2 regions of the Paenibacillus sp. V4I7 genome follow, and region 2 is predicted to be linked to the other one. Evidence: a T-box and tRNA genes for the amino acid it is inferred to sense, from the RefSeq annotation. Region 2 holds a T-box; the other holds one or more tRNA genes.

Region 1 (14,658 bases), 6.7 Mb from region 2:
CCTCGGTTCCGAAGCTATGAATTGAAGCCCCAGTAAACGGCGGCCGTAACTATAACGGTCCTAAGGTAGCGAAATTCCTTGTCAGGTAAATTCTGACCCGCACGAATGGCGTAACGACTTGGGCGCTGTCTCAACGAGAGATCCGGTGAAATTTTAATACCTGTGAAGATGCAGGTTACCCGCGACAAGACGGAAAGACCCCATGGAGCTTTACTGCAGCTTGATATTGGACTTTGGTACGATCTGTACAGGATAGGTGGGAGCCTTTGAAGCCTGAGCGCCAGCTTGGGTGGAGGCATCGTTGGGATACCACCCTGATCGTATCGGAGTTCTAACCTGGTACCGTGATCCGGTATGGGGACAGTGTCAGGTGGGCAGTTTGACTGGGGCGGTCGCCTCCTAAAATGTAACGGAGGCGTTTAAAGGTTCCCTCAGAATGGTTGGAAATCATTCGCAGAGTGCAAAGGCATAAGGGAGCTTGACTGCGAGACCTACAAGTCGAGCAGGGACGAAAGTCGGACTTAGTGATCCGGTGGTACCGAATGGAAGGGCCATCGCTCAACGGATAAAAGCTACCCTGGGGATAACAGGCTTATCTCCCCCAAGAGTCCACATCGACGGGGAGGTTTGGCACCTCGATGTCGGCTCATCGCATCCTGGGGCTGAAGTAGGTCCCAAGGGTTGGGCTGTTCGCCCATTAAAGCGGTACGCGAGCTGGGTTCAGAACGTCGTGAGACAGTTCGGTCCCTATCTGTCGCGGGCGTAGGAAATTTGAGAGGAGCTGTCCTTAGTACGAGAGGACCGGGATGGACGTACCGCTGGTGTACCAGTTGTCTCGCCAGAGGCATCGCTGGGTAGCTATGTACGGAGGGGATAAGCGCTGAAAGCATCTAAGCGCGAAGCCCCCCTCAAGATGAGATTTCCCAGTATGTAAGACCCCTTGTAGACGACGAGGTTGATAGGTTCGAGGTGGAAGTGCAGCAATGCATGCAGCTGACGAATACTAATCGGTCGAGGGCTTAACCAATAAACCTAAAATTCTAACTTTACGCAAGTTTCGTATCTAGTTTTCAGGGAATAATATTTCCTGAGTGTATATATATCTTGGAGAGATACCCAAGTGGCTATAAGGGGACCCTCTGCTAAGGGGTTAGACTGCGTAAGTGGTGCGAGGGTTCGAATCCCTCTCTCTCCGCCAGTTTCCAAATATATATACCTTTTGTGTGGCGGCGTAGCTCAGCTGGCTAGAGCGTACGGTTCATACCCGTAAGGTCGGGGGTTCGAGCCCCTCTGCCGCTATCATAAAACCAATCCAGTCGGAGGCTTAGCTCAGCTGGGAGAGCATCTGCCTTACAAGCAGAGGGTCGGCGGTTCGATCCCGTCAGCCTCCACCATTTTTATCTTTATGCCGTTGTAGCTCAACTGGTAGAGCAACTGACTTGTAATCAGTAGGTTGGGGGTTCAAGTCCTCTCGACGGCACCATTTATAGTTTGGAGCTGTGGTGTAGTGGCCTAACATGCCTGCCTGTCACGCAGGAGACCGCGGGTTCGAATCCCGTCAGCTCCGCCATTTATTTTTTTTAGTAAATTAGGACAAGCTAAAGACAATTACATAAGGCTCGGTAGCTCAGTCGGTAGAGCAGAGGACTGAAAATCCTCGTGTCGGCGGTTCGATTCCGTCCCGAGCCATTGAGATGGTTGTGCTGCAACAATGCAGCATGGTTATCTCTCATCTGGAGGCTTAGTGAAGTGGCTAAACACGGCAGACTGTAAATCTGCTCTCTTCGAGTTCGGTGGTTCGAATCCATCAGCCTCCATTTTACCTTGAGTCATTAGCTCAGTTGGTAGAGCACCTGACTTTTAATCAGGGTGTCGTAGGTTCGAATCCTACATGACTCACTTTTATAAGTAAACGTTGAAGGCCGTGAGGTCTTTTTTTGTTTTATATAATCTCCAAAAGGCAGAGTTCGCCCCTTACATAAAGAAAAAGCATCCATAAGCAGGATGCTTTTTTCTATTTCAACTTGTCTGCAACGGACTTCATTTTTTGCTTCATAGAGGCCGGTTTGTCACGGCGATCGTCGATTTTGATAGATGTCGAGACTCGCTCTGCACCATTCGTAAAAGGGACTTCGTGGGCGGCTCGAATGACTTCAAGCAATCGATCTATGGGACCCTCTAGAATGGTACCCATAGGTGTCATTTCAAAAGCGATATCGGAATGTTTCTCTAGTTCTTTGTGCAGATCTGCAACATAACCGCTAAGACTGGTGGTAGCTGTTCCTATAGGGATAATGGTGAATTCTGCGATAGCCATGGAGGTCACTTCTCCTTTCATTGTCTAAAGCTCTCTTCCATTGTAGATGAGTAACTACAGGCAATGCAATTCACCATGAAGCTAGCTTGCCAATTAAGAGCTAGCAAGTTCAATAATATAATCGGCAGTTCTAGCTGCAAGCGCCATGACCGTGTTGGTGGGATTCCCTCCACTGGAGGTTACGAAGAGACTCGCATCGCAAATGAACAAATTCGGGATGTCGTGGCTTTGACCGTAAGAATTGACGACGGAGGTAGCTGGATTATTCCCCATGCGGCAGCCGCCCATGAGATGCTGTGTATCAGATACCACGTAGGCAACCTCGCCTCCGGCTGCTTTGAGGATAAGTTTCATATTCTCTACTGCGTGATCGATTAATTTAAGATCGTTATCTCCATAATTGAAGGTCACGGAGGCACGAGGCATTCCGTTTTCATCTTTTTCAGCGGATAAGGAGATATGGTTGTCCCATTGTGGTAGCACTTCACCAACCATGGTTAAACGTCCATAATAGTTGTAATCCAGCATGATTTGCCTAAGCTGTGGCCCCCAGACGGGCTCGTGAGACGCTTTGCTGATCCCTTGAGCCATATCTATAGGTCTCGAGCCATGAGAATGAATCGTATAGCCACGTGCGAAGCCTCTGTGCGGATCAGTTTCATAGAAATCTTGTGTAGAGGCTAACACAGGTGTGCCTTTGTACAATCGAACCTCTTGCTCAAATTTGGCGTAGACATCATTACTGCTATGCGTCATAATCGAACGGCCTACCCAGCCGCTGGAATTCGCTAGACCGTCAGGAAATTGAGGAGTAGCTGAGTGAAGCAGCAGGCGAGGTGTCTCGACAACATGAGCGCATAAAATAACCGTTTTGGCACGTTGGCGGTAGGTGGTTCCCTGGTTAACAAAGAGAACACCATTGACATGTCCCTGTGTATCGACTTCAATTTGTGTAACCATACAATTAGGAAGAATTTCGGCCCCGGCTTGAACGGCCTTAGGAATATGAACGATCAAGGTACTAAACTTGGCATTCGGCATACAGCCTTCGATACAGAAGCCACGATTGGTACATGGAGGACGACCTTCAAAAGGAGCAGATAGAATAGCAAGCGGTGTAACCGCGGATTGAATACCAAGTGCTTCGCAGCCCTTTTGAAATAAATAAGCATTAGGACTTAGGGGGTCGCGCTCTGGATAAGGGTAAGGCCCATTGAAATTTCCCCAAGGGAAATGTTTCGGTCCGGAAACAGCTATTTCTTTTTCGATTCTACTATAGTAGGGCTCAAGATCTTTGTAGTGAATGGGCCAATCTTCACCTACGCCGTCAATGGACTTTGTTTTGAAATCTGATTCATGGAAGCGCAAAAAAACACCGGTAAAGTTCTGCGTCCCGCCGCCTATTCCCCTACCCGAATGGTGGCTCCCCATTCCAAATGGTTCTGTCCCATCAACAATACGAGTATCCTCCCATGCTAAACTCCGCATACTCAGCTCGTCACTAGCGAAATCCTTCTGAGGATCCCGCCAAGGGCCAGCATCGAGTACAACAACACTAAGGCCGGCTTCACTCAACTCTTTGGCTAGTACACCGCCTGCTGCACCTGCACCTACAATTACGATATCGACAGCATCATGTTCATGTCTCCACTTCATGGCTTCCTCACTGCCTCCCAAGGATCAAGTTGGCCAGGGTCTGCTCTCACATATCCACGAGGATAGGCAGGGCCGCCAAAACCGATCTCCGACCAAACTAAAGGATGTGAGTAATAGGCCTCTACACTTAATTGAAGGAGTTTATGAAACAGTGCTTTTTGTGGAATGCCCTCCCACGCTTCTGTTAGAGGGTAGCTAGCATCGCTGATTTGGCGCATGATTTGCTTTTGAGCAGCTTCGTCTAATTGGAAGAAAGGTCGGCTATCGGCTATCCATCCAGCCTCGTCAATAGCTTTAAGTCCCTGACGCAAGAGTTTTTGAAGAGGGGGGACATTGACCTTGCGCTGTCCTTCCCCTTTATTTTCTGCTAACGTTTGATCAATATGAGTAAGAATCGCTTGAATAATATCTCCTCGATGATCATCCATCAGCAAAGCGCACCAAACCCGTAATGTTTCCGCTTCTACTGGCGTTAAAAAACGGTGCGAATGTTCACGCTGAAGTCGGGAGGTCACAATAGACCGTGTATGGGAATCCCATTCCTTTTGTTCATCCATGACGTTGTAGGTCGGATAATAGGTATGATTCTTCATGGTAAGTCAACCTCCATAAATAGCTGTAAGACCAAAAATGCTAATGACTGAAAATAGTAAAGGCATCATCACTGGCGGCCCCGTAAGAAAATTACGTAATGCTAAGCCGCCTATCCGTTTCTGAACACCCTTGATGTGAAAAATAAAGCCGATTATTCCTTGAATGACACCAAGCCAGAAGCAGATATGGGTCACTATATACCAGCCTTTGCTATTTAGCAGTGTACTGATGATGGAGACGAAACTAATAACAAGAGCCAGGATAACCGGACCCCACATAAATTTGTTATGAAAGTTTTGTCGATAATGCGATAAGGTCACCTGGACCCATATGAAGAGATAGGTTACTCCTACCAAGAAAATGATGACACGATCTAACGACCACTGACTCCAAACCATTTGTCTGAACCTCCTATAGGATGAAATCACCCCAGTACAATTATTTCCAAATTAACAAAGATTATGAGTTTGTTTTAATTAACCAAATTTGCCAAGCTCCTCATGATCTAAATTAAACCAATGATATATTTGGCAAACTTACCAATGGTATGCCTGAAAGGAAATAATTTAGGAATGAAAGACTTTTCATTACCATGGTAACCTTGTACAAGGAAGTGAGAACTTTCCCATTTCTACAAATAACATGATGCTGGAGGAAATATTTATGATAAAGAGTCTTGCACACCGTACTTTGGGGCTTACAGCGGCGATAACCATTGCATTATCTGCTGTTACAGCAGTTTCTGCTTACGCGGCTAATGATGATATGGACGCGGTTTCCCTGGCAAAGAAAATGACGGGTGTTGATTATTCCAAAAGTAATGAATCGCCTTCGGCAGGTTTTGATTCTTCAGGCCTGATCTATTACGTCTTTCAAACTCTCAACTACTCGGTTCCTAGATCACTGGATGAGCAGTTTAAGATGAATAAAACGAAGATTACGAACATAGCAAAAGCAGAGCCTGGTGACGTCTTGTTCTTTGGTAGTGGTGGGAAGCCATCGTATGCTGGGATTTATGTCGGTCAAGGCAAAATGGTCATGGCATCTCAGAGCAAAGACGAAGTCGTCACTCGCAATGTAAATGATGTTAAGAAGGATTTCATAAGTGGCCGGAGCATTCTATCCGCCAAGGATCGTTTGAAAGCTGAACTTATTTTAACGGCTCAGAAATACTTAGGTACACCATACGTCTTTGGGGCAAAATATGGACAAACTAAAACGATGGATTGCTCTTCCTTTACAAAAACGGTTTTTGCTGAATATGGCATTATACTGCCGCGTGTTTCCCGTGATCAAGCGAAGGAAGGTACATTTGTTAGCAAAAGTAATTTGCAGACCGGAGATCTAGTTTTCTTCACAACTGTGGATTCCGGCAAAAATATCGGACATGTTGGTATCTATGTGGGTAACGGAAATATGATCCATACGTATGGTGAAGGTGGCGTGAAATTCACTTCCATCAATAAAGAATGGTGGGCGGATCATTATGTAACGGCTCGTCGAGTGTTAAACTAAATCACCTAACGAAACAGATCCCTTTTGCAGCAGCTGCAGGAGGGGTCTTTCATATTCACATGAGTGGGGGGACATATGTTACAATTAAGAAGATAGATGAAGATAGATATAGAAGATATATAGGAGTAAGGAGAGAGGCAGATGGATTGGGAGCGTGTAAAAGAGCGTTTGGAAGCGGTTTTACAGTCGCCTATGCAGATTAACTTGATACCCGAGGCAGATTGGGAGCATTTGGCGGAAGAGCAGGCAGAGAATCTTGAGAGCTTTAGTCGAAGTGTTGTGCGTGGTCAGGATGTACTTTTTTATTTATCCAAAGAACACAAAGATATTCGCATTCTGCAGGTTTCAGAAGCCAAACTAACATCTTCAGAGCGCAAGCTTGTCGAGTTAACGGTAGAGTCTAAGATGACACAAGAAAAAAAGCAGTGGGGAGTCTTTTTATCTGAAGATGAAAGAAAGGCGCACCAATTAAGAGATTGGCTGCTGCAACAGATGGAACGCGGTTCAACCCATGCTGAGCTGCCAGATGCGCTTGCTTCACAATCCTCTCTGTATTCAACGAAAATTCCGCTGTTGTTATATGGGGACTATTCTCAGAATCAGCGCGTTTCCTATGCGGAACTGAAGAAACTGTTGGAGTCCTTCTTTGAATCGGAGATTATCCTGATTCCTTTACTAGAAAAAGAGTGGCTGATCCTAGCACCCGAAGGTCTACTAACTAGTGGTAGCGAAGAGCGAGAAGGGGATGAGGAAGAAAGCGTAGAGCAGATACTCGACGCTCTCGGCTCAGGGCTGTATGAAATGCTCGCTAATGAGTGGGTTGGCGAATGCCACCTAGCCATTGATTATCCAGTAAAGCCTTCGAAATCGCTGTTTGCCACGATTCTCAAGCTGAGGGAGACGATCATGTTAGGGCGTTCCTTTCATGTAGGCAGCTTTATTCATCTTCGTTGGGAGCTTCGTTTGGAGAAGCTGCTGCACTTGATTGATGAAGAGGAAAAGGCAGAATTCCTAGAGCAGGTACTTCGCGGCATAGACCATGTACTGGATGCAGAGACCGTAATCACGCTGGAACATTTCTTCACACTAGACTGCAACGTTAGTGAAACAGCGAAGAAGTTATATATACATCGAAATACCTTGCTATATCGTTTGGACAAGTTTAAAAATGAGACCGGACTCGATGTGAGAACGTTCAATCATGCGGTATTAGTGAGACTTGCATTACTATTGTACAAAGTAACGAAAAGAAAGTGATTTTTTTGTAGGGATTGTGCATAGTCAGTCCGGTCTTCGTAAGGTAAGATGAGTATATTGAAAAGTTGATCAGCAAGCATATGATCGATAAATCGTAGGGGGAATGAAACCATGGCAGGCGTACGTTTAAATCATATCGTTAAGAGATATTCTGGTGCAGAAGAATCCACAGTTAAAGATTTCCATCTTGAAGTTGAAGATAAAGAGTTCGTTGTATTGGTTGGAGCATCCGGTTGCGGAAAATCCACAACTCTTCGTATGATCGCAGGATTAGAGGAAATTACTGAAGGTGAACTTTACATCGGCGACCGCCTTGTAAATGACGTAGCTCCAAAAGACCGCGATATCGCGATGGTTTTCCAATCTTACGCTCTTTACCCACATATGACTGTATATCAAAACATGGCATTCGGCTTGAAACTTCGTAAATTCAAAAAAGCAGATATCGATGCTCGCGTTCGTGAAGCAGCGAAAATCTTGGATATCGTTCATTTGCTTGATCGCAAACCAAAAGCTCTTTCCGGTGGTCAACGTCAACGTGTTGCCTTGGGTCGTGCGATTGTTCGTGAGCCACAAGTATTCTTAATGGATGAGCCGCTTTCCAACTTGGATGCGAAACTTCGTGTACAAATGCGTGCGGAAATCACAAAATTAACAAAACGTCTTGGTGTTACAACGATCTACGTAACGCATGACCAAATCGAAGCAATGACAATGGGCGATCGCATTGTTGTTATGGATAAAGGTATCATTCAACAAGCAGCTACACCTGAAGAAATCTACAACTTCCCAGTGAACATTTTCGTTGCGGGCTTCATCGGATCCCCATCCATGAACTTCATGACAGGTACATTGACGCAAGAAGGCAGCGGTATTTTCTTCAAAGCAGGTACTGTGAATGTTGAAGTTCCAGCTGGTAAAGCACAAGTACTGAAAGACAAAGGTTTCGTTGGTAAAGAAGTTATTTTGGGTGTTCGTCCAGAAGATATCCACGAAGAGCCAGTATTCTTGGAAGCATCCCCGAAAACAGTATTCAACGTTAACGTTGAATTGACAGAGAACTTGGGTCATGAAATGTACTTGTACCTGCAAGGTATCGGCGCTAACACAGTTATCGCGCGTGTTGACGGTCGTTCAGGAATCAAAGAAGGCACAAACGTTAAATTAGCACTTGATATGAACAAAGTTCATTTCTTCGATAAAGATACAACATTGTCCATCTTGGTTAACCCTAACCTATAAGCTTTAACAGAAAGGCCAGCCGTTATCGGCTGGCTTTTTTGTATATGATGGTGATTAACGAACACTTTAGTTGATTTCAACTAGCTATTCCTTTACCATGAAACTATTGGAATAATAGCAAATATGCAGAGAAGCACGTTTTGCGCAGGCAAAACTCGGAGGAGACAGGACGATGGCCAAAAAAGTGAAGGTTTCCGAATTGGTAGAGGTACTCCATATGGAGGTTCTTGCAGGTGAATCTGGACTGAAACGTCCAATAACAACCGGTGATCTGTACCGTCCGGGTCTTGAGATGGCGGGATACTTCAATTACCATCCACGAGAACGTATCCAAATGTTAGGGAAGACGGAAGTCACGTTCATGGAGATGTTGACAACAGGCGTTAGAAGGAATCGGGTAGAACAGCTATGTTCACCGGAGGAAACACCTTGTATTATCGTAACAAGAGGACTTGATGTTCCAATTGAACTTCTGGAAGAAGCGACAAAGCGTGATCTCCCGGTCCTTCGCAGCCAAATGTCTACGACGATCTTCGCAAGTCGGTTAACTGGGTTTCTAGAAAATAAATTAGCTCCAAGTACAACGATCCATGGCGTACTTGTAGATGTATACGGTATTGGTATGCTCATTACAGGGAGCAGCGGCATCGGGAAAAGTGAAACAGCGCTTGAGCTTGTAAAAAGAGGCCATCGGCTTATTGCTGATGATGCAGTAGAAATTCGTCAAAATGGCGATAAAGTGCTGACAGGAAATGCTCCTGAGCTTATTCGCCATTTGCTTGAAATTCGCGGTGTGGGTATCATTAATGTGATGACTTTATTCGGAGCTGGCGCCATCCGTAACGTGAAGAAAATTTCGGTTGTTGTTAAATTAGAAAATTGGCAGCAGGATAAGCAGTATGACCGATTGGGTCTTGATGAGGAATTAACACGCATCATTGATACGGATCTGCCGCTAGTCACGATTCCTGTTCGACCAGGACGAAACTTAGCGGTTATCGTGGAAGTGGCCGCGATGAACTATCGTTTAAAACGAATGGGATATAACGCGGCACTTCAGTTTACGAATAAACTGACAGAGTCGCTGAATGAAGATTTTGAGGATTTCGATTGATTAAGTAGCATCTAATGTAATGATAATGAAGGAGTGAAACTATGCTCGAAAGTGTTGCGTTTTCCTTAGGACCGATAGACGTCCGGTGGTATGGCATTATTTTAGGTACAGCCGCATTAATAGGTTTGTTACTGGCAATCCGAGAAGGGAAGCGATTCCGAATCATTCCTGACTTTTTCATGGATTTATTGTTAATTGGGGTACCATCAGCCATTGTTGGCGCTAGACTGTATTATGTAGCCTTTCAGTGGGACGATTATAAGGACAATTTAGCTGAAATTTTTATGATATGGCACGGCGGTATTGCCATTTATGGAGCGCTTATTGGTGCTATTATCGGTACTTTTTTCTACGTAAGGGCCAAAGGGTACTCGTTCTTGAGAATCGCGGATATTTGTGCACCAGGTTTAATTGTGGGACAAGCGATAGGACGTTGGGGTAACTTCATGAATCAGGAAGCCCACGGAGGCCCTGTTACGGAGTCATTCTTACGTGACTCTTTACACCTACCTAATTTTATCGTGAATCAAATGAACATTGAGGGTACGTTTTATCACCCGGCATTTCTGTATGAATCGGTCTGGAATTTCTTAGGCTTGCTAGTTCTACTCTGGCTTCGTCGCAGACCTTTCCTGCGGGCAGGAGAATTATTTTTCAGTTATTTTATCTGGTATTCCATTGGTCGTTTCTTTATCGAAGGTGTGCGTACAGATAGTCTTGATTTCACAGGGCCTACGTGGCTTGCGTCGCTTTTGAATGCATTGTGGTCACCAATGACAGTTGTATTTGAACCGGGCGTACTTACCTATGGTGGCAATGTGAGATTCTCGCAGCTGTTAGCGCTTCTGATCGTGATTGGGATGGTTATTGTTATTATCGTGAGAAGGAAAAAGGGATACGCAAATGTGCGCTATGCAGATACGATTGTTTCCACGAAAGCTGAAGAGAATAACAAAGTAATGAAAGATCAAGATGTAGATAAAGGAGCAGACTATGATTCAAACCGTACTGTTTGATCTGGATGGAACGATTGTTGATACGAACGAGCTTATTGTGCAATCTTTTTTGCATAGTTTGGAAGGCGAGACGGCAGAGCCTGTCAGTCGGGAACTCATCATTCCGAATATGGGGCGTCCGCTTGTGGAACAAATGGAATTTTTTACAGGCCGAAAAGAGGTTGAAGAAATCATTAAGAAGTATCGAACCTTCAACTTATCCAAGCATGATGAGCTGGTCAAAGAATTCCCGAATGTACATACAGCGATGGCAAAGCTGCACGCAAACGGGATTAAAATAGGAATCGTAACGAGCAAGATTCGGCAAACCACTTTGATGGGCTTAAAGCTCTACGGACTGGATGCTTTCGTGAGTACCATCGTGACCGTTGAAGATGTAAAGGAGCCGAAACCGCATCCGGAAGGCATAATTGCAGCGCTTAAGATGTTAGGAAGTACTGCGGACCAAGCGGTGATGGTTGGAGACAGCCATTATGACATTGAGGCAGCCCATAATGCGGGCGTTATATCTGTTGGCGTATCTTGGTCATGGAAAGGGCGCTCCTACTTAGAGCAGTACAACCCGGATCATCTGATCAACGATATGCTAGACCTGCTTCCTATTGTGGGGCTGACGTCGGATGTGGATGCTGTTTGAGAAAAACGGATAAGTATCCGGTAGATGGACCTAATGCTTTGTGGCAAATCTATCATACCGTTAGCAAATGGAAGGCGATGCGGAATTTCGTATTCATTCAAATAACGCGGTACTCGCCTTCACTGCGTATGAAAAATTGGATCTACAGACACGTACTGGGGATGAAGGTTGGTGAGCATACCGCTTTTGCTTTGATGGTGATGGTGGATGTCTTTTTTCCAGAGAAGATTCATATAGGGAGCAATACGATTATTGGGTACAACTCGACGATATTGGCTCATGAATATTTAACCAATGAATATAGACTCGGGGATGTAAATATTGGATCGCATGTGATGGTAGGTGCCAATACGACGATTCTGCCCGGTGTGACGATTGGAGACTATGCCATTATTGGAGCGGGTTCGGTTGTGCACAAGGATGTAGCGCCGTATAGCTTTGTGGCAGGAAATCCACTTCAGACGATTCGTGAAAGAATGAATGAGAAATGAGAGTTGTATGCTATAGAGCCGTACAGCTCTTTTTTTTGCGTACGAATGAGGATATCTAAGAGCTGATAATCAGGGGAAAGACGATTGACGGTCCTAAGCTTACGTGATAAAATAGCCGTACATTCTTTATTTTGGTAGTATGGTAGCACGTTACTGTGTTAAAGTAAATAAAAAGGAAATTGAATTCCTACATGTTGAGGTGAGACGGTGTCAAAGCCAAAAGTATTTGAAAAACCGTTAGGGGTTAAAGATTATTTGCCCGAAGCGGTTACGAAACTGCGAAATATTGAATTCCGTGTATTGGCCTGTATGGAACGCTGGGGTTATAACCAGATCATTACGCCTACACTCGAATATTACGATACCGTTGGTGTTGCGAGCTCCACAGAAGATAAGAAGCTGTTCAAGCTGCTCGACCGTAAGGGAAAGACGCTTGTTTTGCGGTCTGAATTGACAGCGCCTATAGCTCGAGTAGCTTCTTCCTTGCTCAAAGAACATGCGTTCCCATTGCGCTTATCTTATCATTCGAATGTTTTTCGTTCGATTGAAGAGGAAGCTGGGCGGGATTCAGAGTTTTTCCAGACGGGCGTCGAGCTTATTGGAGATGCTTCATCCGAAGCGGATGCTGAGGTTGTAGCGTTAGCGATTGCTTCGTTGCAGGCGGCTGGCGTAGGCGCGTTTAAGATTGCGCTCGGTCACGTAGGCTTCCTGAACGGTTTGTTCCAGGAAACACTGGAAGGGCGCAGTGATGAACAGCTAGCGCTGAAAGAGCATTTACTTAGTCGGGATTATGTGGGATACCGCGAAGCCATTAAGTCGTTGGCTCTTACACCTGAAGTGGAACGTGAATTGAATGGCGTGCTGCGGCTTAGAGGCGGAGATGAAATTTGCGAGCAAGCTCGCATGGTATCACAGCACCCTATCGCGATGGATGCGATTCGTCATTTATGCGAAGTCTGGGATGTATTGAAAGCCTATGGGGTTAGTGAGCATGTTGTGATTGATTTAACGATGATTGGAGATTTCTCCTACTATACAGGTATGACCTTTGAGGGATATGCGTCTGATTTAGGCTTCCCAGTTTGCAGTGGAGGCAGATATGATAATCTGCTGAGTCAGTTTGGACGTCCGGCTCCGGCGACGGGGTTTGCGCTCAAGACGAATCGAATCCTCGAGGTTACAGGAAAAGAGAACGTGGAGCAGCCAGGTCGTGTGCTGATTGCTTATGATGCTGAACATCGTGAAGAAGCGCTGCAGCTGGCGAAAGCTATGCGCAGCAGTGATGATGAGGTTATCATTATCACACAATTAGTGAGCGAGTATGAAGCTTGGTCGAACGAGTTGTTGAACAAGGGAGACGGCCAGTACGAGCTTCACGGAACGGTTTATAGTGATGTTATTACGATGATTGATGTAGCGGTTTGATTCGAGCAAGTGCAAGAGCAAGAGCAAGAACAAGAACAAGAACAAGAGCAAGTTTAAGAGCAAGTTTAAGAGCAAGTTCAAGAACAAGTGCAAGAGCCGCAAGTGCAGAAGCAAAAGCGAAATCAAAAGCATGAAGGGATCTCGCTCCGTTGGTTGGAAGTTTAAAGGAGGTTGGAACGTTGGATGATATTCTAAAAGTAGCGATGCCGAAAGGCCGTATTTATAAACAAGCAGCGAAGCTTTTTCATAAAGCGGGTCTGCCAATTCCGGAGGACCTGGAAGAAGGACGCCGGTTAATCATTCCTGTCTATGAGGCAAGAATGGAATTCATTTTGGCGAAACCGGTGGATGTTCCTACCTATGTCGAATATGGCGTAGCGGATATCGGGGTTGTCGGCAAGGATGTTCTGATGGAGGAGAACCGCAACGTGTACGAGCTTCTGGATCTGGGCATTGCACGGTGCCGGATGTCGGTTATTGGACTGCCGGATTGGAAGCAAGAGATTAATCCGCGCGTCGCGACGAAGTATCCGAACGTCGCTTCTCAGTATTTTCGCGAGCGAGGGCAGCAGGTTGAGGTTATCAAGCTAAACGGCTCTATCGAGCTTGCGCCGCTTATTGGTCTTGCTGACCGGATCGTGGATATGGTCGAAACAGGAGAGACGCTTCGGGAGAACGGACTTGTGGAGCAAGAGGAGATTTTTCAGATTACGAGCCGCTTAATTGCGAATCGGGTGAGTTACCGCATGAAGAATGATTCTATTCAGCGGTTATGTGATATGCTGCAGGCTGTTTTGCCTGTAATGAAGGTTTAGAGGGATTAGATAAGTAACACTCAAGAGAGGATGATGAAGATGCGGATACTTCCCGCCTCGGAATATCAATTGAACCGCGAGGTCGAATACGGCTCACCCGAGCAAAATGAGACCGTCCGCCGCATCATCGATGAGGTGCGGCAGGACGGAGATGCCGCGCTGCGACGCATGGCGCAGGAGTTCGACCGCGTCACCGTCGTTGAGCTTCGCGTCAGCGACGAGGAGATCCAAGCGGCGTACGCGCAGGTCGACGCCGAGTTCCTGGCGGCGCTGCGACAAGCCGCCGCTAACATTCGTGCGTTTCATGAGAAGCAGAAACGCACGTCGTGGATGGACCTGCAGGCGAACGGCAGCCTGCTGGGCCAAATCATCCGACCGCTGAAGCGGGTCGGATTGTACGTGCCCGGAGGGAAGGCGGCTTACCCTTCCTCCGTGCTCATGAACGCCATCCCCGCGATCGTCGCGGGGGTGCCGGAGATCGCGATGGTGACGCCTCCGGCCACCGCTGGGGAAGAGGGCATCAACCCGCATATCCTCGTGGCAGCGGCCGAAGCGGGTGTAAAAGAGATCTACCGCGTA
Region 2 (14,658 bases):
CCGAAAGAAGCATGGGAGAAAGAAACGGACGCCAAAGGGAATATATACGCTATACCAGAGTGGTTATCGAATCCGTCCAGAAGAGCGACCTGGATCCGTACAGATTTATTAGAAAAAACGGGCCTGCCCGAGCCTAAAACAGTTGAAGATTATCTCAACGTTATGCGTGCGTTCAAGAAACTTGGTGTTGAGAATCCCTATATGGGACGAGAAGATTTCGTGTACGCGGATGCTTTCTTCGGGGCTTATGATGTTTTCGGTAACTTCTTTATGAAGCAGGGCGATCAAATCGTTCCTAAGTTTTTTAACGTAGAAAATATGCAAAAAGCCATTCAAACCTATAAAACGATGGTGGATGAAGGCTTGATGAATAAAGAGTTTGAAACCACCAATCCGACCAAGTTCAAAAACGATATTTTAGCCGGAAAAGCAGGAATATGGAACATGAATGCCAACTTGTTGATTCAATGGGATCAGCAGTTGAGAGAAAGTGTGGCAACCGGGAAGATGAAATTGATTTCATCTCCAACTGGACCTGACGGCAAGGGCGGATTGAGGCTTGTCGGTAACGTGACTAGAGCTTATTTGCTTAATAAAAGTGCAAAGGATCCAGCGGCTATCATTACATTTTTCGATTGGATGGTTAGTGACGAGGCGGAGAAATTTTTTACCTTTGGTATTAAAGGGGAGAATTACACGGAAGAGAATGGAAAACTTACTTATAAAGCGCCAACGAACGCAAAGGATGTTGATGAGGAGACTTATAGACAAGTTTTACTCTGGTTAGTTCAAGATACAACTTATAACAAAGGAACTTTGAGTCTTACGCCTGAGGGGCAAGGTTTGATGAAGCTGTATGATACGGTATTGGCCAAAGAAGGACGTGACGGTATCCAGTTCGATCCGCAGCTGAAGGGATATTTGAAAAATCCTGATATCGCGCCAACGGGAGATAAGCTTCCACCTGTTATTCTTACTCATGTTTTGAAAATGGTTTATGGAAAGGAACCGATCTCGGACTATCCGAAAGTTTTAGAAGAGTGGAAGCAAAAAGGCGGCAATGATGTCATCAAAGAAGCTACGGAGAGATTTAACAAAAATGATGGCGTTAACTTATCGAGAACGAAGAATAAGTAACAAGGTAAAGCGAGGAGATAAAATGAAGTACTTACTGCGAAGTATTGAGATACGGATAGTTGTATGCATCATGCTGCTGCTGAGCGTTATTTCACCAATGGTTGAAATGGAAACGCTTTCGGCTGAGGCGACAGACACACAGCTCTTTTATGATAGTTTTGAATATGGTAATGGCGTTGCAGTCCCGACAACATCGCCATCGCTATGGACGCAAGACGGTCTGAATGGAAGTCTGGTGAAGACGACAACCAGCGGCATGCATACGGGTACCTATGGCATAAAAATAGATGCGACCGATTCGCTAAGCCTACATCTAAGTACGGTTGGATATCAACATATTCAGTTGAGTTATTGGTACAAATCAAGTGTCACAGCAGGTAGCGTAAAGGTGGAGTATTCCGCAAACGGAGGTTCCACTTGGTTTGCTTTGGATCCCATTAATAGTGCGCAAGGCTCCTTTGAACAAAGAACGTATACCATTACGGCAGCAACGTACACACCTATTGATAATCTTCCGGATGTCAGAGTGAGATTCAGCGTGGACTCAACGCTAACAGGCAACATCTATATTGATGATGTGGTAGTTAGAGGCACAGCCATTTCTGCACCGGATGAGCCCTCAACCCCACAGCCTGAAGGACCGGAGATCGAATTCTTCTCCGACAATTTCGATGATCCTGACAATTACGGTTCAGCCGGGAGTGTAACCATACCGTCACAATGGGTACAGGAAGGTGCTGGGGGGAGCGTCGCCAAAACGTCAACTTCAACGAGCGCTCCATCGCTGCCCAATTTTGTCAAAATTGATGCTAATGATGCGCTAGCCTTACCGCTCAATACGACTGGTTACGGAAACATCAAGCTGAGTTACTTTACAAGGGCGTCATCTTATATTAGCGGAAGTATGATCGTGGAGTGGTCGGGGAACGGAGGGAGCAGTTGGTCTACTTTAGAAGAATTCAAGCTGGCCCCAGGCACTTCTGAGCAAAAGAACAGCGAATCCAACAAACTGAAAACGTGGGTATTAGGGGGGGCTACCAACAACAACGCTAATCTGAAGATAAGATTCAGAGTGGGGGATCCCATGCAGGCGAATATGTACATGGACAGTGTGTCAATTAAAGGGCAAGCTATTCCAGGAATCCCGCCTGCTGTAACACCGGTGCCCACACCTCCGCCATCCACGGACCCGGTACCTTTCCCTGTACCAAAAGGTGTAACTTTGTATGAAGATGTTGAAATAGGAACAGCCGGCAGCCGCCCCTTGTATACCTCGATTGCCGTGCCAGATACACTGCCTGCTGCTCCATTGCCAGTCGTTGTTTATATCCATGGCGGAGGCTGGAATCACGGGGACAGGAAACAAGCGTTAGCTAACATATGCGGATATGTGACCAAGCGAGGATATATCGGCGTTTCGCTTGACTACCGCCTTACGCCTGAAGCGCCATTCCCGGCTCAGATCCAGGATGTGAAGCTGGCCATTCGCTATTTGCGGGCAAATGCTTCTCAATATCATATTGATCCTGACCGTATCGGTGTTTGGGGTTCATCGGCGGGCGGCCATCTTGCGTCGCTGCTCGGAACTTCGGGGGATCTCTTAACGAGTGATCAGGTGGTTCTCGATAATGGAAATACGGTACATGTGCCAGATTTGGAAGGCTCAGGAGGCTGGCAGGAATATTCAGATAAAGTGCAGGCAGTGGCTGACTGGTTTGGGCCTGCTGATTTCACGACTGCTTTTGCGAATAACTATAGCTCAGTAACGGCGCTTCTAGGCGGGAACAAAGCCTTCACTGTGCCAGATCAAGCGAGACTTGCGATGCCCGGTACGTATGCATCTCCGGATGATCCGCCATTCTGGATCCGGCATGGGGACGCGGATTCTACGATTCCCTATACGGACAGTGTTACGTTTGCTAATCAACTAACAGCAGCGGGTGTTCCTGTTGTTGACTTCAAAGTTGTTCCTGGGCAAGGCCACGGATTTACAGGAACAGCGTCAGAAACAGCCAATGCGGAGGCATGGGCATTTATGGATCAGCATGTTAAGAACAGGACCGTGACAGAACATATCTTATATAAAGACGGCCATACACCCAGCAATCCAAAAGATCCTAATCCTCCTGCTCCGACTGGACCGAATGTTTCAGCTGTTTTGGATCCTTCCATTTTCACAATGGAGGTTAACGGGTCAAAGGAATTGACTGTATCGCTTACGCCTAATGATGCCGTAACACAAACGGTGACATGGATAACGTATGACAGTAGTGTTGCAACCGTATCCTCGTCAGGATTGACAAGCGCATTGGTGTCAGCTGTAGGTCCGGGTACAACGAAAATACGGGCAAACGTGACAACCTCCGTCAATCAGCAGGTATATGCGGATAGTGAAATAACAGTGGTACCACAGCGACCTTCTGGACCTGGAACGGTGGTTGAAAATGAAATAGGCAGTCCACTACCAACGGATGATGCACTCATTGACAGCAGCAAAGCAGGTATGAATTTTAATTCAGCCACGGGCACAAGCGCCGGACTATTCAGTGTTTCCTCAGGAAGCACAAATAAAAAATACGTTTATTTTAAATATGATTTGTCCGGCTTGAGCGATCCTGATTACAAATATATATTTCAAGTGGCCGGGAAAAGAGGCAGCTCCAACACCAATGTGGAGCTTTCACTTTATGGGATCGAGAATACGGAATGGATGGAAACAGGTCTAACATGGGGCAACTCGCCGGTCAATAATCTGGCTGATGCCGCTTTTATTGGCAAATTCACGGTGTCGACCGATAAAGGATCCAGCCCGGAATTGTACAGTGTGGATGTATCCGATTATGTCAGAAGCCATTTGACCCAAGGCAAGGTTGCCTTTGTAGTGGGAGATCCGGAAAACACGGGTATTTCCTTAAACCTCTATTCGAAGGAAGCTAACGGCACGAGTAATCCAAGACCTCGATTAGTTGTTAAGGAGGTCGTCGATATCTCGAACGATAACACACCGCCCTCATGGCTGAGCGCCAGTCATTTAGCAGTGTCTAACCTTGGGACTGATTTCATCAACTTGTATTGGCCTGCTGCAGTAGATAATACGAAAGTTATTGAATATCGGATTTACCAAAATAATACGTTGCTGGCAGCGGTAAATGGAAGCACTTCTTATAACGCTGTTGGGTTGAGTCCAGGAGCAGTGTATACGTTCAAAGTTGAAGCAGTAGACGCAGCAGGGAATATCAGTACGTCTCCGCTGACTTTTAGCAGAACAACGCTTTCGGCACCGCTGACACCCCTAACGGTTATCGGTGTAACCGCGAGCGGCAGCGATGGAAACATCGAGATTAACACGATAGACAGCAATTCGTACACACGCTGGTCTTCATCGGGTGATGGGCAATGGATTATGTACGACTTGGACGACATCAAACGCGTCGGATATGTTGGTATTGGATTTTATAAGGGGGATGTACGATCAACGAATTTCGAAATCGAGACCTCTGAAGACGGAACAACTTGGACACAGCGATTCAGCGGCTCCAGTAAGGGCACTACTACGACTATGCAAGCCTTTGATATTCCTGATACGGATGCCAGATACGTGCGAATTTCAGGCCATGGCAATTCGGATGGCAGCACATTCACAAGCATAACGGACGTTCATGTGTATCCTCCATTCGCTAACGGGGATACGCCGGTTGCCCATATTCCTTATGTGGTACCCGGACCTCCACCGGGGGCTGTGCCCTTTACCGAGCCGGGGATGACAAATGCGGATGGCACGAACCATCCTATTCATATGCCCCATGTAACATCAGGCAGGGTTATAAATGTGCTGGATTATGGTGCGGATCCTGCAGACAACGCTGCTGACGACCGTTCTGCCATTCAGGCGGCTATCAACGCAGCTGTTGAAGGTGGCGAAGTCTATCTGCCGAATGGAACGTACAATTTGAATACAGCTCCTGACGGAACTACAAATCTATTATTGAAAACGGGGGTCAACCTCCGTGGTGAAAGTGAATCCGGTGCAGTGTTGAAAACGGCTCTTAACAAAGTTAAAAACAGCACGGTATTAAAAGCAGCCAATCAGCATGAGCTGGTTATTTCCAATCTGACACTAACCTCCACTTGGGCGGGCGCTTATACAACAGATCATACGGTAAATAATCCGGCAAATGGCGGACCGGACAGCATGATCGCTATTTCGAACTATGGCGAATATCCTTCCTACAACATCACCATAGATCACGTAACGGTTGAAAAATTTACTCGTATGGGAATTCGCATTGATAACAGTCATGATGTCGTTGTAAGAAACAGCACCTTCCGCAATGCCACTGATGTAGGGCCAGGCGGGTCAGGGTATGGAGTCGCAATCCAAGGTATGGCGAAGGTAAATCGGCTAGGGTATGACAATGATACAAAATGGAACTTGGTGGAAAATTCGTCTTTTGAGGGGCCTTACTTAAGACATGGAGCGCTCGTTCAATTTGTCGCGCATAACAACACCATACGCAACAATCAGTTTACTAGGACCAAGCTGGATGCGATTGATCTTCATGGAGAACTGGAATATTTAAATGATATATACGGAAATTTGATTACCGATATTATCACGGGTGGAGCTGTTGGTCTTGGTAATACAGGGGGTACAGCGCCAAGTAATCATAGTAAGTCCGGTCCCAAAAACCATATCCATGATAATATCATCCGAAACTCTCGAGAAGGTATTGTGGTTACGATGGGTACACCGGATACGATCATTGCGAACAATATCATTGAAAACACGACGAATATAGATGGGGCTTCTGGTATTAATGTATTGAACGGGCCAGGAACGATGATTAGAAATAACATAATTCGCAATAATACGGCGACCAATTATTGGGCTATCCTCTTAGAGCATGACAAAGGGGATGAAAAAGCGAACTATATCGGTGAAGGCGATCCGCTGAACGTGCAGATTTTGAATAATACGATTACTGGGAACGCAAATGGCATTCATCTTCAAGCGGGGACTAATATTGTGCTCAGAGGAAATATACTGGAAAACAGCGGTACGAACTACTTGAAGGCTCCGGGTGTGACAACCGTGGAGGAAGTGGAACCGCCAATTGGAGATGAACCTTCCTCCAATACTGACCTGAGCGATCTTACGCTCAGTACGGGAACACAAGAAAGCAATGCTGATATAGGCGTTACGGAAATCAAAACGGTGGGTGACAAGCAGGTAGCGTTTACATTTGTAAATGAAAAACAGATTGACAAGGCATTGCAAAACACAGACTCAAGTTTGCTTGCCATCTCGGTAGAAAGCGGAGACGCCGAACAGGTAAATGTAAAGCTGAGCAGTAAAGCGCTTCAAAAAATGATTGACGCTAAATCGATTCAGACGATTTCGGTTGATACCAAGCTGGGGACGTATCTGCTGCCGATTCAGCAAATTGACATCATCCAGTGGGCTGCACAATTGAACGTCTATCTGGAGAACATGCAGCTTGAGATCATTATTAGTCGGAATGATAGCGCTAAGCAGCATGCTGAATCATCTGGATTTAAGGTGCTTGCTGCCATCGATTTTACAATACAAGTGTCTATGGCGGATGGGAAAATGATGGATATTGATTCATTTACCCATTATGTAGCTAGGGCAATCAAAACGGAGATCCCAGTCATGGAAGGGAATCTGGCTGCCGTCCGCGTTTCTACTGATAGCAGTGGAAGTGTTAGTTACGAACCGGTTCCCTTTTCTGTAAAGGGCAATGAAGTGATTATTTACAGTAGAACGAACAGTACTTACTTGCTGCTTAAAAATCATCTTTCATTCAAGGATACCCAGAGGCATTGGGCCAAGGATGACATTGAGAAAATGGCCAATAGACGAATTGTTCAAGGAGTGTCTTCGGAGGAATTTCATCCGGATGTACCTGTTACACGTGCTGAATTCGCTGTGCTCCTTACCCGTTTTCTAGGTTTGGAGAAAACCGCAGGATTATCAGGCAAGATCAGCTTTGAAGATGTCCCGAGCGATGCTTGGTATCGTGATTCCCTTGCAGCGGCTGTAGGATCGGGAATTGTGAGCGGTTATGAAAATAACGCATTCCGTCCTGATGGAACCATTAGTCGGCAGGAGATGGCGCTTATGATCTATCGAGCCATACAATTCGCAGGCAGCAAAGATCAAGAGCCAGCCAACCAACAGCCCATATTTATGGATCAAGACATAATTGCGGACTGGGCGCAAGAGGCAGTAAACCGATTGACTGGAATGAAGCTGATGGAAGGCGTTTCGAACGGCAGCTTTGCTCCTTCGGACGTTTCGACCCGTGCACAAAGTGCGGTTATGTTATCCAGAATGCTTCCTGTACTTTCTTTTACACGGTAGGGAGGTTGTGGTTGACGGTATTGGTGCGGATTTGAATGAGAGTTGGCAAATGCTAGATAAATAAACGGTAAAGCCGACATCCTGTTATACGGAGGTCGGCTTTTTTGGCTCTCTAGAGCCTGCACTAATAGGAGAGCTGCCGATAAGCAGTGGGAGACATATTCGTCCAGCGTTTGAATTGTTTACTAAACTGAGATAAATCTCTGTAACCGAGCTGCTCGGATATTTGCTCGATGGTGAGTGTAGGATCCATGAGCAGCAGTTTCGCCTTTCGAAGTTTGATCATACTGACATACTGACGCGGAGAGATGCCGTATGCTTTGTGAAATACGCGATTACAGTAAGTGGAGCTGTAACCCAATTGTTCAGCGAGCCGCTCAATCCGGAGCGGTTCCTGAACTTCCTTATTGTCCTCATCTGATTGCGCACACTCACGTTCAATATAGGCCGCAATTTGTTTAGCCAGCTCTGTGGTTGCAGTAAGAGAGGAGATGTGCTGCTCTTCTTGAAGCAGAAGCTCAATCAAAACGCCAAACAAACGGAAAGAAGCCTGCAAGGTCAACAACTTCAGTTGTGTTCCTTCACTCTCCTTGGCAGCTAACCCAACATCCTGTATGACAGGGCGAAGTGCTTGCTCTAGTGTACTGCCGACTGGATATCGCACAAGGGTTAGCTGGTTTAACCGCTGGCGCAACCAAGGGTCGTCCACTTCGAAATGGATGCATACATATTCCATCGTAGCTCCATCCAGTGCACCTAAGCTGCTATGGCGTTGGTTGGGCGTCAGCCATAACAGTTCCCCTTCAGTCTGTTGATAGTCTTTACCTTCTACACGCATATGCTGACTGCCTTCGAGTACAACATTAATTTCATATTGGCTATGCTTATGTTCAGGGAAAGACCAATGAGCATTCACTTTTCTGCGATGTGCAGCAAAAACGCGAAACGAAACTTGCAAATCGGGAAGCATACTGCCGCTAATGCTATGTTCATGCCCAGAAGGCAATGCTGAACGGAATGGCTGCATCTGGAAATTCTCTCCTTCATGGTAACAGCGAATTGCTCTTTATTGTACCATATGATGCCTTGGAATGAGGTGTTTTTTGCACAAATGAAAGAAAGTTTTGCCCATGGGATAAAGATTTAACTGAATGTATGATTAGGGCATATGAAGTTTGAAGGGAGCGTCATTTATGCCGAAAAATCTATTTTTTAATGCCCATCATTCACCTATGGGAGCGTTCGCAAGTTTCACACTTGGATTCCCAGGGAAAAAAGGGGGCTTCGACCTCGAACAAGGCCGTCCGCCTGAACAAAACATCTATATAGGTTTGGAAACCAATCAGGGAGGTACTTACGAGGCTCTACCTTTTTTTGAATATAGTGCGGATGGCGAAACTGAAAGTCAACGTTATGACATTGAGAATCCCGACCCGAATCCGAATAAGCCTAAAATTGTATTTCCTTTCGCACAAAGTGGGATCACCAGACAATTTGAAGTGGGGACAGATACGTGGTCAGCGGGAGATCTGGCTTTTCGACTATACTCTCAAGCACAATCTATACCGGATCCTACTGCTAGTTCCGAAGAGGAGCTGCGTCTTGCCTTAGTTCCGGCTGTGCTGGCTGAGATTACTGTGGACAATACGAAAGGAACCTCTTCCAGAAGAATGTTCTTTGGTTATCAAGGGACAGATCCATACAGCTCGATGCGCCGACTAGACGATACGATGGATCAGGTGGCTGGCATTGGGCAAGGTCGGATTACCGCAATCGTTTCTAAGGATCCTGATGTGCGCTCGGCACTGCATTTTAGTATCGAGGACATTTTGACTGTATATCCCATCGAAAATTTGACTTTCGGTCTGGGGGCCGTAGGCGCACTTTTTGCCGACACAGCTGCTGGCGAGAAACGGACTTATCGCTTCGCGATATGTTTCCACCGTTCTGGCATTGTGACAGCCGGTCATGATGCTTCGTATATGTATGCACGTTTATTTAAGGACATTGAAGCGGTAGGACGCTTTGCATTAGATCACTTCGATGAGCTAGCTGCACGAGCGGATCAAAGTAATGATCGCATCGGGGCATCCAAACTTTCAAATGACCAGAAGTTCATGCTATCGCATGCGATTCGCAGCTATTATGGCAGCTCGCAGCTGCTGGATATGGACGGTGAGCCGTTCTGGGTCGTGAACGAAGGGGAATACCGCATGATGAACACCTTTGATCTCACCGTTGACCAATTATTTTATGAGCTTGAATTGAATCCGTGGACTGTAAAAAATGAACTGGATATGTTCGTTAAGCGCTACAGCTATGAAGATAGAGTACGATTCCCTGGAGATTCTACAGAATATCCGGGTGGCATTAGTTTTACACATGATATGGGTGTTGCCAATACCCTCTCAAGACCCAATTATTCTTCGTATGAGCTGTACGGACTGCAAGGCTGTTTCTCACATATGACCCATGAACAGCTTGTGAATTGGGTTTTATGCGCAGCTACTTATGCAGAACAGACCGGTGACCAACTATGGTTGGAGCAAAATATAGCTATTCTCGAACAATGCCTTCAAAGCATGTTGAATAGGGATAACCCTGATCCTAGTCTGCGTAACGGCATCATGGCGCTGGATAGCACGCGTACGATGGGGGGAGCGGAGATTACCACGTATGATAGTTTGGACGTATCCTTGGGGCAAGCTCGTAACAACATTTATTTGGCTGGTAAGTGTTGGGCGTCTTACTTGGCTATGGAGCGTATTTTCAACCGTTATGGCCGTGATAAAATCGCGCGAATTGCCGGAGACCAAGCGCTGAAGTGCGCAACCACGCTTGTTGGTTATGTGACCGAGGATGGGTACATTCCGGCTGTTGTTGGTGAAGGTAATGATTCTCGCATCATCCCGGCTATTGAAGGTCTTGTCTTCCCTTACTTTACTGGCTGTAAAGAAGCACTCGATGAAAATGGCCGCTATGGCTTTTACATTCAAGCGCTGAAGAAGCATCTCACAACGGTGCTCGTAGCTGATGTGTGCTTGTTCCCTGATGGCGGTTGGAAACTTTCATCCACAAGCAACAACTCATGGCTGAGTAAAATATATTTGTGTCAGTTTGTAGCACGGCAAATTCTGGGGCTTCCCTGGGAAGCGCAAGGAACTGCAGCTGATGCTGCGCATGTCACCTGGCTCACGCATCCGCAGTTGTCGTTTTGGAGCTGGAGTGATCAAATCATATCCGGGGAAATTCAAGGAAGTAAATATTACCCACGCGGTGTAACTAGTATCCTCTGGCTGTTAGAGGATAATTATCAGGCAGTCTAGAAAATTGGGAAGCAGAAGGAAGTGCAGGAACAGAGGAATAGAAGAGCAGAAGAGCAGAAGAACAGAAGAACCGAAGAACCGAAGAACCCAAGACCAAGAGATTAAACCTCTTGGTCACTAGGAGTTTAGGAGTCTATAAGAATAAGAATCTCCATTTGGATCAATACTTCCCTTCTTACAAGTAAATAGGTATGATTGTTGTAGTAAATACAACAATAACCCCCTTCAGAAGGATAGATGGTGAAGATGTTGTACACCATACAACAATTTCCATTAAATAGAGTCAAATAAGCCCCAATTAAGCAAATATGTTGCACTTTCTACAACTCTGGATCGCTTTAAACACGAAAGTGAAGAAAATTGTTGTACGTTTTGCAACATGATGGGTTCTATTCACATCTACAAAAACAATAAACAATAAGCGAGCCAAACGTTTGTAGTATCAAACGTTTGGCTCGCTCAATTTTATACGATTTATTCTTGATTCGTCGGTTCGTTCCGATAATCGTCTTCGCCTGGATAGTCCCGCTTAATACCTTCATGCAGCTCCCGATTTTCGTAAGAGAATTGGTTAGGCGGACGTTGATCTTCTCGCCATGGTTTACTTTTTCCGAGTGATTCTGTGTTTAGGCTTGTGCCATAAGGACCCTCGGGAAATTCTTCGGGAATTAAGTCATTGCGCTGGGACTCGACTGTCTCCAAATCGGTGAAAGCGTCTCGGTACTCAGGAATAAAGCCTTTAGCGTGACTATACTTGTCGTTAGGGAACTTATCACTCATGGATAAAGCCTCCTTATAAGGTTGCTATGCTTTTTCCAGTGTCCCCCGCAGACAGCTTAAATATCCGTAAAATGAATGGAACCTATAATTTGCGACAAGAATTCATTAAGTTCTAGCGCTTGTTCCTCATTCAGTTTATACACATGTTCCAAATATCCTTCTTCAGCCAGATCATCTGGACCAATAACAGCGCTGCGTCCGGATTGCAAATCAATAACAAGCTTTTTGCCGAAATAACGGGATGTAGTCATAATTGCGAGATCAAATCGGTGCAGTGCGTTGCCAACGAAACAAACGAAACGCGTTGTTGTTTCTTCCTGATGGTCGTATAAAAAGTCATAATCAGACATGAGGGCCCTCCATTCTCTTTCTAGTATGCAACTCATTATAACCGAAAAATGCTCGTCAACAAAACATATCTTGCGCCCATCTGACAAACATGGTATGATTTGGATATTAGAAAAAGGGAAGCACCTTTTCAGCTAACAAGCTGAAGAGGTGCTTTTTCGTTTTTCTGAACCATTTTTAGTTATCGTTTGGAGGAGAAGGTATGAACATTGTATTTCTGAACACTTTGGAGAAAGAAGCGGGGGATCATCGCGTTACATCAGCCCAAGTATCGATTGGGGAAGAACAAGGCATTTGGAATGTCTATTGGAATGAGCCTGATAGCGCTGGAAAAATTCAGCAAGATCAGTGGTATCAAGGGGTGAGCTGGGATGAGATGCTGAGTGCTTTCCGTCAGGGACTGCGGGATAAAGTACGTTCCGGTTACCGTCCGCTTGTTAGTACGGATTTGGAATCAGCGCAGGGACTGTCAGGCAAAGCCAGAATGACACAGATGCTGACTTACTACTGCGAAGAAAATCCAAGTGAGGAAGTGTACGAAACGCTCCGCGCGTGGAGGCGTGAACAAGCTGCTCGTGAGGGGAAAGCACCGTATATTCTCGCCACGAACCGTGTGCTTCGCATGATCTCCGTCTTTCTACCCCAGAGCAAGGAAGAGCTGCAGCAAATTCCTGGCTTCGGTGAGCAGAAGACGACCATGTACGCGGCAGATGTGCTCAATCTCACAACTGAGTATACACGTTCGAATGGCTTTCCTTTAGATTGGGTAGCTAAAAGCGTAGATACAGTAAAGTTTGAGGCTTGGCTCCACGCACAGAAGGAACAAAAGCTGCGTACAGAGCTTGACCGTGAAGTTAGCAAGCGCAAGCTTCTTGAGATTGTTGCTGGCGGAGGAAGCTTGGCGGATTTGCAAGCAGTGCTAACTATGCCGCGCAGGGAACTGCTGCTTTGGGTCGAGGATTTGGAGCGAGAGGGATACGATATGGATCCGCTTGTGGAAGCGGAGCTTGCTTCGATCCTGGAAGAAGAACAGATCAAAGCCTGGAATGCCTTCGAATCGGAAGGTGACCGTTACCTGAAGCCGGTGCTGCAGCGCATCATCGGCACGGAGGAGCTCAAAGGCAAAGAACTTGACCGTGCCTATGAGTGGCTGCGCTTGCTTCGTTTGCGCTTCCGCAGGGAGAAGGAAAGGTTTGCTTCTCAAGCTGCAAGCTAGCTAGTATTGACATTGATTAGGATTATATGATTAAATGGTCAATAATCTAAATATCAATTAAAGCGATGACGAACATGGGCTATGCCCGAAGTAGGAGTAATGCCGCTGCTGCAGAGAGTCGGTGTAGGGTGCAAACCGATGCAAGTATGGCTCCGAATTACAGTTCTGAGTTGGTTAAGGGAACATGCTCGTCAGGGCATCAGTAGCTTTTACCCGGCATTCATTTGTCGTTATGTATCTAAGTGAAAGAGAATTTTGCGATTGAGACCGCGAACCCTTCTCTTTAATTAGGGTGGTACCGCGAGACAACCTTCTCGTCCCTTTGTGGACGTGCAGGTTGTCTTTTTTGTATTTATCATGATGAGGAGGATTAATACGATGTTGATATGGGATCAGCTTACTGAAGAACAGCAGCAGGAAGTGGAACGCCAACTGTTTATCATTAAACGAGGTGCTGCCGAAATTGTGCCCGAGGAAGCTCTCAAGCAAAAGATCATGCACGCAGTGGTTACAGGAAAGCCGTTAAAAGTGAAGCTTGGCTTAGATCCATCTGCACCGGATATTCATATTGGACACACCGTTGTTTTGCAGAAGCTGCGTCAATTTCAAGATTTAGGACATGAGGTTCAACTCATTATCGGAGATTTCACAGGACGTATCGGGGATCCGACCGGAAAGTCAGAGACACGCAAGCAGCTGTCAGAGGAAGATGTTAAGCACAATGCGCAAACGTATCAGACGCAATTATCCAAAATATTGGATTTGACCAAGACGACCTTTTACTACAACTCATCTTGGCTTGGAGCGCTTAAATTCGATGATGTGCTGAAGCTAGCAGGTAAAGTAACGGTTGCACGCATGCTAGAGCGGGATGATTTTGCAAAAAGATACGCGGCTAACCAGCCGATTCATGTTCATGAGTTTTTCTACCCTTTAATGCAGGGCTATGACTCAGTTTCTCTTGAAAGTGACATTGAGCTGGGCGGAACGGATCAAACCTTCAATATTTTGATGGGCCGAACGCTCCAAAGTGCTTATGAGATGAAAGATAGTCAGGTAGCGATTCTGATGCCGCTGCTCGAAGGATTGGATGGTGTTCAAAAAATGAGCAAAAGCTTGCGAAATTACATTGGCATCGATGAGCTTCCTAGCGAAATTTTCGGCAAGACGATGTCGATTCCGGATTCGCTCATGACCAAATACTACGAGTTAACAACGACCATCTCAAATGAATCGCTGATTGATCTAAAACAAGGGCTAGAAGCAGGTGCCATCCATCCAAGAGATGCCAAGATGACTCTGGCCAAGGAATATGTGCAAATGTATCATGGTGTGCAGGCGGCAGAAGAAGCAGAACAGCATTTTATAACCGTGTTCCAAAAGCGAGCTTTGCCCGAAGACATCGAAGAAATGACTCTAAGCATCAGCCAACTGGAAGATGGTCAAATCTCCATCATTAAGCTTCT

Evidence for each region. A T-box is a leader RNA that pairs with one kind of tRNA and senses whether it is charged. The one in region 2 lies ahead of tyrS (tyrosine--tRNA ligase), so its partner is inferred to be a tRNA-Tyr.
Region 1: it encodes a tRNA-Tyr, which carries the amino acid that the T-box ahead of tyrS (tyrosine--tRNA ligase) is inferred to sense. The anticodon was not compared.

The regions. Positions count from the first base shown of each region.
Region 1 covers NZ_JAUSZD010000002.1:6,970,071-6,984,728, reverse strand. Annotated here, with positions in the region: rRNA gene QFZ80_RS32695 (23S ribosomal RNA) at 1-1,027, shown strand, start outside; tRNA gene QFZ80_RS32690 (tRNA-Ser) at 1,107-1,198, shown strand; tRNA gene QFZ80_RS32685 (tRNA-Met) at 1,226-1,299, shown strand; tRNA gene QFZ80_RS32680 (tRNA-Val) at 1,319-1,394, shown strand; tRNA gene QFZ80_RS32675 (tRNA-Thr) at 1,408-1,483, shown strand; tRNA gene QFZ80_RS32670 (tRNA-Asp) at 1,494-1,570, shown strand; tRNA gene QFZ80_RS32665 (tRNA-Phe) at 1,617-1,689, shown strand; tRNA gene QFZ80_RS32660 (tRNA-Tyr) at 1,736-1,817, shown strand; tRNA gene QFZ80_RS32655 (tRNA-Lys) at 1,827-1,899, shown strand; gene QFZ80_RS32650 (MTH1187 family thiamine-binding protein) at 2,015-2,317, opposite strand; gene QFZ80_RS32645 (GMC family oxidoreductase) at 2,411-3,973, opposite strand; gene QFZ80_RS32640 (gluconate 2-dehydrogenase subunit 3 family protein) at 3,970-4,566, opposite strand; gene QFZ80_RS32635 (hypothetical protein) at 4,573-4,965, opposite strand; gene QFZ80_RS32630 (NlpC/P60 family protein) at 5,231-6,082, shown strand; gene QFZ80_RS32625 (PucR family transcriptional regulator) at 6,224-7,339, shown strand; gene QFZ80_RS32620 (ABC transporter ATP-binding protein) at 7,451-8,581, shown strand; gene hprK (HPr(Ser) kinase/phosphatase) at 8,754-9,695, shown strand; gene lgt (prolipoprotein diacylglyceryl transferase) at 9,737-10,711, shown strand; gene ppaX (pyrophosphatase PpaX) at 10,689-11,348, shown strand; gene QFZ80_RS32600 (acyltransferase) at 11,345-11,839, shown strand; gene QFZ80_RS32595 (ATP phosphoribosyltransferase regulatory subunit) at 12,047-13,264, shown strand; gene hisG (ATP phosphoribosyltransferase) at 13,444-14,079, shown strand; gene hisD (histidinol dehydrogenase) at 14,119-14,658, shown strand, end outside.
Region 2 covers NZ_JAUSZD010000002.1:269,343-284,000, forward strand. Annotated here, with positions in the region: gene QFZ80_RS02470 (extracellular solute-binding protein) at 1-1,137, shown strand, start outside; gene QFZ80_RS02475 (S-layer homology domain-containing protein) at 1,160-7,522, shown strand; gene QFZ80_RS02480 (helix-turn-helix transcriptional regulator) at 7,647-8,549, opposite strand; gene QFZ80_RS02485 (glycoside hydrolase family 52 protein) at 8,716-10,848, shown strand; gene QFZ80_RS02490 (hypothetical protein) at 11,323-11,628, opposite strand; gene QFZ80_RS02495 (DUF3055 domain-containing protein) at 11,685-11,978, opposite strand; gene QFZ80_RS02500 (HRDC domain-containing protein) at 12,179-13,192, shown strand; T-box leader at 13,249-13,517, shown strand; gene tyrS (tyrosine--tRNA ligase) at 13,571-14,658, shown strand, end outside.